4 regions of the Desulfobotulus pelophilus genome follow, and region 1 is predicted to be linked to each of the others. Evidence: predicted binding sites of a transcription regulator. Region 1 holds the regulator's gene; each other region holds the start of a gene.

The links. Region 1 encodes sigma-54, which starts transcription at its own class of promoters, with help from an activator protein. Its sites were predicted from a motif close to TNTGGCACANTTTCTGCTNT; they were not measured.
Region 2: OOT00_RS09970 (acetyl-CoA hydrolase/transferase family protein) is a predicted target of sigma-54. The motif match lies at 1,131-1,150, and genes of this name have one in related genera.
Region 3: OOT00_RS12575 (acetyl-CoA hydrolase/transferase family protein) is a predicted target of sigma-54. The motif match lies at 1,345-1,364, and genes of this name have one in related genera.
Region 4: flgN (flagellar export chaperone FlgN) is a predicted target of sigma-54. The motif match lies at 650-669, and genes of this name have one in related genera.

Annotation. Positions count from the first base shown of each region.
Region 1 covers NZ_JAPFPW010000002.1:38,044-40,228, forward strand. Annotated here, with positions in the region: gene hpf (ribosome hibernation-promoting factor, HPF/YfiA family) at 1-254, opposite strand, end outside; gene rpoN (RNA polymerase factor sigma-54) at 360-1,790, opposite strand; gene lptB (LPS export ABC transporter ATP-binding protein) at 1,792-2,185, opposite strand, start outside.
Region 2 covers NZ_JAPFPW010000010.1:124,190-126,374, reverse strand. Annotated here, with positions in the region: gene OOT00_RS09970 (acetyl-CoA hydrolase/transferase family protein) at 1-1,035, opposite strand, end outside; gene OOT00_RS09965 (sigma 54-interacting transcriptional regulator) at 1,510-2,185, opposite strand, start outside.
Region 3 covers NZ_JAPFPW010000016.1:25,114-27,298, reverse strand. Annotated here, with positions in the region: gene OOT00_RS12575 (acetyl-CoA hydrolase/transferase family protein) at 1-1,256, opposite strand, end outside; gene yhbY (ribosome assembly RNA-binding protein YhbY) at 1,915-2,185, opposite strand, start outside.
Region 4 covers NZ_JAPFPW010000001.1:9,064-11,248, forward strand. Annotated here, with positions in the region: gene OOT00_RS00055 (flagellar basal body P-ring protein FlgI) at 1-204, shown strand, start outside; gene OOT00_RS00060 (rod-binding protein) at 286-609, shown strand; gene flgN (flagellar export chaperone FlgN) at 750-1,238, shown strand; gene flgK (flagellar hook-associated protein FlgK) at 1,241-2,185, shown strand, end outside.

The DNA.
Region 1 (2,185 bases):
ATCTGTTTTTTGAGTTTGTCTACCACAAGGTCAAGGGCTGCGTACATGTTTTCCGTTTCTTCCGTAGCCTGAAGATTAAGACGGTCACAGGTTATGCGCACTTCTGCAATGTGACGGATTTTTTCCACGGATAAAACTACCTGTGCCTCTGCCGGGCTGTCAAATTGTTTATCCAGCCGGGCAAGCTTGCTGGCGGCGTAGTCTTTGAGTGCTTCCGAGGGTTCGATGTTTTTGAAGGTCACTGCTGTCTTCATGATGGGCCTCCCTGGTGGGTTTGGTTCGAAGTCCTCTATGGCTGTCCTGCCGCTGCCGGATATGGTTTCTGCGGCAGGATCAATGCTGTTTGCGACTGATATGACTCAGTACTGTCTGCGTTTGCTGGAGGGAAGAATTTTTAGAATTTCCCTGTATTTGGCAATGGTTCTTCTGGCAATGCGGATATTATGATCCTTTTCAAGAATGGCTGCTAGTTTCAGATCGCTGTAAGGATTTTGCGGATGTTCGCTTTCCACCAGCTGCTTGATTTTTTCAAGGACGCTGGCCGATGCGAGGGCTTCTCCCTCAACTCTGTTTATGGAGCTGTTGAAAAAATACTTGAGCTCAAAAAGACCCTGTGGTGTGTAGGCATATTTGTTGGTTGTAACCCGACTGATGGTGGATTCATGCATTTGTATGTCCTGGGCTACATCCCTCAGTACCATGGGCTTTAAATGGGTAATGCCTTTTTCAAAGAAGTCCCTCTGAAAGCGTACAATGCTTTCCATTACATTATAGATGGTTTTCTGGCGCTGCTGGATACTTTTGATCAGCCACGAGGCGGAGCGCATTTTTTCCTGAAGATAATCTTTGGTTTCCCCGGATATTTTTTCGCCGGTGCGCATGGCTTTTTTATAATATGGGTTGATATGCAGCCTTGGCAAACCATCATCATTCAGGGTTATAATGAAGTCATCATTCTGTCTGTATACATAGATATCCGGTGTAATATAAACCGGGGCTTCATTATGATACTCCCGGCCGGGTTTGGGTTCCAGCGACCGAATGACGGCGACGGCAGCAATAATGGTTTCTATGGGAAGCTTCAGGCTTTTGGCAATGGCTTTAAAATTTTTGTTCTCAAGATGCTTGAGATGTTGGGAGATGATTTTTTCAACAATTTCTGAGTGGATGCCGAGTCGTTCTGTCTGCAGCAGCAGGCATTCCTTAAGGTTACGGGCTCCTACGCCTGCAGGGTCAAAGGACTGGACAAGGGAGAGGGTTTTGCCGACCTTTGCTTCGGGACAGTTGCATACCTCAATGATTTCTTCCAGGGTGGCATCGAGATAGCCGTCTGTGTTGATGTTTCCGATGATGAGGCTGGCAATCTGCTGGGTACGGATATCGGTTTCCGCCATGGAAAGCTGCCAGAGCAGATGTTCATGCAGGCTCTCCTTGCCGGAAACAAAATTCTCGTAGCGTGGGCCGTCTTTTTCCTCGGATTCAAAGTGAACCCTGCCGGCACTGCTGTACTCATCCAGATAGCTGTCCCAGTCGGTTTCAGGACTGACGGTTTCCCCGATTTCCACTTCCTTGAGACCCTCTTCCGTAGCAGGAGATTCCGGGGTTTCCGGGGTCTCCGGCTCAGGGGCTTCCATGCGTTCCTCAAGGGCAGGGTTTTGTTCCAGTTCCTGCTGGATGGCATCCACAAGTTCAAGCCGGGAAAGCTGTAGCAGTTTGATGGCCTGCTGCAGCTGGGGTGTCATGACAAGTTGCTGGGTCAGTTTAAGCTGTTGTCGGAGTTCTATGGCCATTTTATAACCGGAATCCGTCTCCTAAGTAGTTTTTTCGGGCTACGGGACTGGAAGCAATGGCTTCGGGCGAGCCCGACTCCACAACTTTACCGGAATGCAGGATGAATGCTGTATCGCAGACCCCCAGAGTTTCCCGTACATTGTGATCAGATATAAGTACACCAATACCCCTCTGGGTCAGATAGGCAATGATGCCCTGGATGTCGCTGACAGCCATGGGGTCCACGCCTGCAAAGGGCTCATCCAGAAGAACAAAGGCCGGATCTGTGGAGAGGACCCGGGCAATTTCAAGCCTTCTGCGTTCTCCGCCGGAAAGGACCGTTGCTGGCTGGGTAGCCAGGTGGCGTATGCCGAGTTCGTCCAGCAGAGAATCTGCTTTCTGGTTGCGTTCCCAT
Region 2 (2,185 bases), on a different contig from region 1:
GTAGTCAAACTGACCGCCTGTTCCGGAAATGTGGCGATACCCTGAAGATTCGCTGGACACCTGACCGAAAAGGTCCACTTCTACCGCATTGTTAATGGCAACCATATTGTCATTCATGGAGATATGGGAAGGCTTATTGACAAAATCAACGGAATAGCTGGCGCAGAAGGGGTTCTGGTCCAGAAAATCATAGAGCTTCTGGGAGCCCAGTGCAAAGGTGTAGGCCATTTTACCGGGACAGTAGCGGGTATATTTGCAGGTGATGCGTCCCGCCTCAAACATATCCACAAAGGAGTCGGCCAGCATTTCCGTATGTACGCCAAGGTCTTTCAGGTCCGATTCCGCAATCATTTTGCCCACGGCATTGGGCATACCCCCAATACCCAGCTGAATGCAGGAGCCATCCTGAATATCTTCCATGATCAGCCCTGCTATGCGGGTGTCAATCTCTGACGGATTGGTGGAGGGCAGCTGGAAAAGGGGTCTGTGATCGGATTCCACTATCATGTCTACCTGATCAATATGGATACCCTCGTTGAATCCACCGTAACAGTGGGGGATGCTGCGGTTGATTTCCACAATAACTTTTTTGGCTCTCCGCGCCACGGCCATCTGTATGGAGTTGGAGGAGCCGAAATTGAAATATCCCCTGGAATCCATGGGAGCAACGGCAACGCAGAAAACATCGGAATCAATGATGTCATAGTAGCCCGGACCTTCATGAAAAAGGAAGGGGACATAAAAGCAGTTGCCGGCATCATGGAGTTTACGGTCACCACCGGAAAAATGCCAGTTGTTGTAAATGAATCGGGTAGCCGTGGGATCGGCTTTGGCAACGGCGGCAAGACCGGGGAATGTCATGGCTCTTACCTTGACATTCTCCAGCTCACCGACACGCTCGGCCAGAGCGGCATCCAGCGTCAGGGGGGCACAGGCAAAGTTACCGTAATCAACCCAGTCTCCGGACTGAATGTGTCGCACAGCCTCTTCCGGGCGGCGCATTTTTTTGCTGTAAGCTTCCTGATAAGAGCTCATGTATCCTCCTTGATGGTCTGGGGAAGGGGGCTGGTTTTCCGGCTACCGGGCTTTGCGCACTTTGTTCATAAGTTGCGCAGGTATGTGTATGATAGGATGCTAAAATTGTGCCATGTTTTTGGTAGAGGAGGAAAAAAGCTGTTTTTTGTCGTTGTTATGGAACCGGATTCTTAGGGTGCTGGCTGGCTTTTTATCGTTTTTGTATGGATGTTTTTCTTTGAATTACATGTGTTTGTATTGGTTTTTGCTTCTTTTTCATGTGGGGGGGCAGGAACTGTTTTCTGATCCTGCTCTGAAGAATGAAAAATCCCCGGAATAGGAGGGGGAAAAGGTAGCCGGGGAGTTGGAAGGGTGAAAATATTGAGGTGTTTCTACCACATGTTTGGCGAAGGGAACGAGATAAAACATGTAAAAACAGTGTTCCATGAAGTGTTGGGGTCTTAACGCCCCAAATCGGGCAGGCTCCTCACCTTTTTAGCCGATGCCATGTTGGCGAAGTTTGGTGAAAAGTGTTTTTCTGTGGATACCCAGCACTTCTGCCGTACGTCCTTTGTGCCAGTGCTGTTCTTTGAGAGTTTGCAGAAGAAGGGCGCGTTCAAAATTATCCATTGCCTCTTTAAGGTCTTGGTTATTTTCGTTTTTTTCGGACATATCCTGGTCGGCACCAGAGGTTGAGCCGGTTTGGTCCGTTCCTGGAAAGTCGATTTTACCAAGGGTGAGATAGCGATGGAGTGTGTTTTGAAGTTCGCGGACATTACCTGGCCAGCTATAGTTGGAAAAAGCTTCCATGAGCCGTGCGGAAATAGGGGGGGGCGGAGTTTGGGTGTCGAATTCTTTAACAAAATGATCAATGAGAAGAGGAATATCTTCCAGTCTTTTACGCAGGGGGGGGAGAAGGATGGGGATGATGTGAATGCGATAAAAAAAATCTTCCCGCATCAGATTTTTGCGAACATGATCCCTCAGATCCCTGTTGGTAGCGGCCAGTATGCGTACATCGCTATCTTTACGGGTGGACATGCCAACGGGTGTATAGCCGCCTCCTTCCAGGGCGCGGAGAAGCTTTACCTGTAAAGAAAGGGGTAGTTCGCCGATTTCATCCAGAAAAAGAGTGCCTCCGTCCGCCATATCCATGTAGCCTTTTTTATCT
Region 3 (2,185 bases), on a different contig from region 1:
CTTTCAGCCCGGCTCCATGTGGACTGGCCACGCATTCTGGCGGCTCCGAATTCCGTAACCACATAGTCCACCTGATGCCGTGGAATGGTGACAATGCTGCCCTCCTTGAGTCGGGGCATGACCCGAGAACGGAGGTTGCCTTCACTGTCTTTGTAGGTGGAGGCAAGGCAGATAAAGCTTTTTCCGTTTTTGGACCACTGGGCACCAATGACAAAGTCCCACATCCCCCCATTACCGGAAACCTGGGTGGTGCCAAGGCTTTCCGCATTGATTTGGGAGAAAAGGTCCACCTGCAGGGCGTTGTTGATGGAAACGAAGTTGTCGATCTGGCCGATGACTTTGGGGTCATTGGTATAGCTGGCCGGGTAGGCCGAGACCGCAGGGTTGTTATCCATGAACTCGTACATTCTGCGGGAACCCAGGGCGAAGGTGTAGGGAACCCGGCCGATGTCAAAGGGTTTGCGGGCTCCGTTCATGCGGCCGGAAAGCAGCATATCCACATAGGCGTCGGAAAGCATTTCCGTGTGACCGCCGAGATCTTTCAGGTCTGATTCGGCTATAATTTTTCCAACGGCATTGGGCATGCCGCCAATACCCAGCTGGATGCAGCTGCCATCCTGAATGAATGGCATGATGTGGCCTGCAATCCGTCTGTCTGTGTCGGTAGGTTCGGCAACGGGCAGGTCGGTCATTTTCTGATCTGCCGGTGCTTCCACAACATAGTCCACCTGGGAGATATGGACGGATTCTTCCGAGCCGCCTAGGCAGCGGGGCATGTCCTGTACCACTTCAAGAATGACCGCGTCCGCCTGTTCCATGGACGCAAGGGTGGCGGAAGGGTGGGGGCCGAGGTTGAAGTATCCATGCCGGTCCATGGGGCAGACGGCACAGATGACCACATTTCTGTGATCCGCCACGCCATCGCGGAACCATGCGGGTGCCTGATGATACATGATGGGCAAATAGAAGGCCGGAAGGCCGCTGCTTTTCAGAACCCGGGTGAGTTTGCTGAACTGAAGGTCATGGTAGACAAAGCTTCCGGGGTATTTGATCACCTCCGGTATGGGGGGGATGGTGACGGCTGTGTGGATGAACACATCCTTCAGTTCCTCGTGACGTGCGGCCAGAGCCTGATCACAGACAACGGGTTTGCCGTTAAAAAAACCATAGTCCACCACGTCGTGTGATTTGACAATGGAAACGGCTTTTTCAGCGGAAACACATTTCTGCCGGTACAGTTCCATTACATCGCTCATGAACGTCTCCTTTTTATGACAGCGTTTTTTAGGCCCGATGTGTCTGTCTCATCGGGCTGAGGTTTCTCTGTGGTTGGCTCTGGGAAGTAGTTCAATAAGCATGCCAGAATGGAAACAGGGGATGGACGGGGCTTTCATGTGGCGCGCGTGGCAATTGTGTCACATTTTCAGGATGGCATGTTCCGTTTTCTGTGAACGGATAGTTGGGTTCTTATGGTACTGATAATAAAATATAAAACTAGAAAGTTTTTTTATTGTCCTTGACTCTGTGCTGTCCGTTTAAAAAAAATAGCTCTTTAATTCGGATGGATAGATTTTGTATGTGGCTTGTGTCTCTTTTTGGATCAAAAAAGTCACAGATGGATGCTGTGGGAGCAGCCCGTTTCGATGGCGAAGGGCGGGAACTCCGGGCCTGATTCTGCATGGGGGAGGATGGTATGGGAAGGAAAATGAGGGGATTGGCAAGGCAGAGCCGGTAGCTAGGATGGCTTTATCCGGCACCTGCACACACCTTTTGCCATGAAAAGAGTGTGTGGCAGGCTTGAGGGCCGGACGGAGGAAAGGCTTCCTTTTGAACGCAAGACCATGGTCCGCGGAGCGCCACCGGCCAGAGGGGGCAGCCATGGACATGTTGCCCCCTCTGGAGGAACGGCGGGTTTCAGCTGGCAGCAGGAGTTCTGGGGAGCTTTATTTTTCGTTTTTCTGTTATTTTACAAGGTCTGTAGAGTATCAGCATATGCCCGATGGCGGATACAAGGCTTGCTCCGCTTCCTTTAATGATTTCAAGGGTGAGGCTTTCTTTCGTTTCTTTTTCCTTGAAATCGTTGAAGCGAACCTTAATCAGTTCATGGGCATGCAGGGCCTCTTCAATGGAAGCCATAAGCGCCGGAGTGATACCTTGCTGGCCAATAATGACAAGGGGCTTCAGG
Region 4 (2,185 bases), on a different contig from region 1:
GGAGGCGAAACCGTTGTGGTTCCGGAAACGGAAATTGAGGTGGATGAGGAAATGGCCAATGTCATGCTCATGGGGGGCGGTGCCACTATAGGCGAGCTGGTACGCGCGCTCAATGCCATTGGTGTGACCCCAAGGGATATGATCAGTATTTTTCAGACCATCAAGGCAGCCGGTGCCCTGCAGGCGGATCTGGAGATTATGTAGGACCCTTAAAGACCGTAAAGACCTTAAAACTGTAGAGACGTAAGAATCGTAATGGATGTTCAAGCAGCAGGGAGATGTTCTATGCGTCTGGATAGCGGTGTACAGATGGCAATGGTTTCGGAATCCAGAATAGCCGGGGACGTGAAGGCGGCGGCAAAGATTGCCGAAAAGGAAAGGCTGAAGGAGGCCTGTGCCGGTTTTGAGGCCATCATGCTTCAGACCATGATGAAGGCCATGCGGCAAACTTTGCCGGAAGGAGGCATTTTCAACCGCAGTCAGGCAGAAGAGATATGGGAGTCCCGCATGGATGAGGAATTGGCTGATCGTATTTCCAGAGGTCATAACAGCCCAGGATTGCGTGATTTTCTTTATCGTCAGCTGGCAAGGCCGGACTCGGAAGGGTGATGGTCTTTTGATTGTGGAATGGTATTTGGCACCAGAAGATGGTGGCACATATTATGCAAAAAAATTTATGCAAAGGGTCGGATGTGCCGATCTTTTGCATAGTTTTTTAGAAAGATCAAGAATCTGTAAGGAGGCACGGTATGGGACTCAAGGAAGAGCTGATGGCCCTTTACCAGGAAAAAATTACCTGCTTTGAAGGTCTGCTCGATGTGCTGGACAGGGAAGCAGAGGTGTTGAAATCGGGTGATGTTACCCCTCTCTGGATTCTGGCCGAAGAAAAACAGGCCGCAGCCGCAGCCATTCTTGCTGTGCGGGAACGGATTATCCAGACCATGTCTCTGGCAGGCCGTACCATGGATGTGGATGGTATGCATTTTCAAACCGATCTCCTTGCGGGCCGCCTTTCTTTTGATGAAAAAAAGGTACTGGAGCCCTTTTTTCTTGCTGTGCATACCTTGCGGGAACAGGTGAAAAATACGGCAGACGCCAATCTGGGTTATGTTCGTCTCTGTCTGGATGTGGTGGGTGAAATGATGTCTGCTTTTATGCAGCCCCGGCAGCAGGCGGGTTATGACCGTAACCGCCGCATGGCAGGTGCCGCCAACGGGTATGTCAACCGGAGGGTCTGACCATGGCCGGAATTAACAGCACCATGAATATTGCAAGGCAGGGCCTTGCCGCCCAGCAGCTGGGGCTGAATGTGACGGGTCACAATATTGCCAATGTGAACAATCCCTCCTTTTCCCGTCAGTCCGTACCTCAGGCAGCCAGTTCGCCCATTAACCAGTCCGGTTTTCTTTTGGGTACTGGCGTTGAAAGTCAGCAGGTCCGGCAGTCTGCGGATCAGTTGCTGGAGGACCGCATCACAACCCAGAAGTCGGCTTATTCCGCATCGGAAGCCTTCATGAGCTATATGAAAGTTCTGGCCGGGATGTTCAGCGAAAGTTCCGGGACCAGCATCAGTAAGCTTCTTCCGGATTTTTGGGACTCCTGGAACACCCTTGCCAATAATCCCGATGGCGCTGCGGAGCGCATGAATGTGTATGAAAACGGGGTGAAACTCAGTGAGCGCTTCAATATTATGGAAAGGGATCTCTGGCAGATGGAGCAGGATCTGCATACGGATATTCAGAGCGGTGTACACAGGGTCAATCAGCTGACCGTTGAGATTGCCCGTCTGAACCAGTCCATCATGGGGCAGGAAAGTCAGAGAACTTCCAATGACAACAGAGATCTCCGCAATGAAAAAATCAAAGAGCTTTCGGAAATTATTGATATCAAAAGCTTTGAGGATGAAAAGGGTGCGGTAACCATTACCACCGCAGGAGGTTTCCCTCTGGTTTCCGGTAATTCATCCTATGATCTGAAGTACGAATCCGGTCAGGTGAAGTGGGTTGCCTCGGACGGTGGAAGGGTGGACATCACGGAGCGCATACAGGGAGGAAAACTCGGGGGCTGGCTGGAAATGCGGGATGTGGAGATTCCCCGTTACCGGAGAGAAATGGACGCCCTGGCCAGAGAAACCATCTGGAATGTGAACAAAAGCCATAGCATGGGGGCCGGTTCCTACTACATG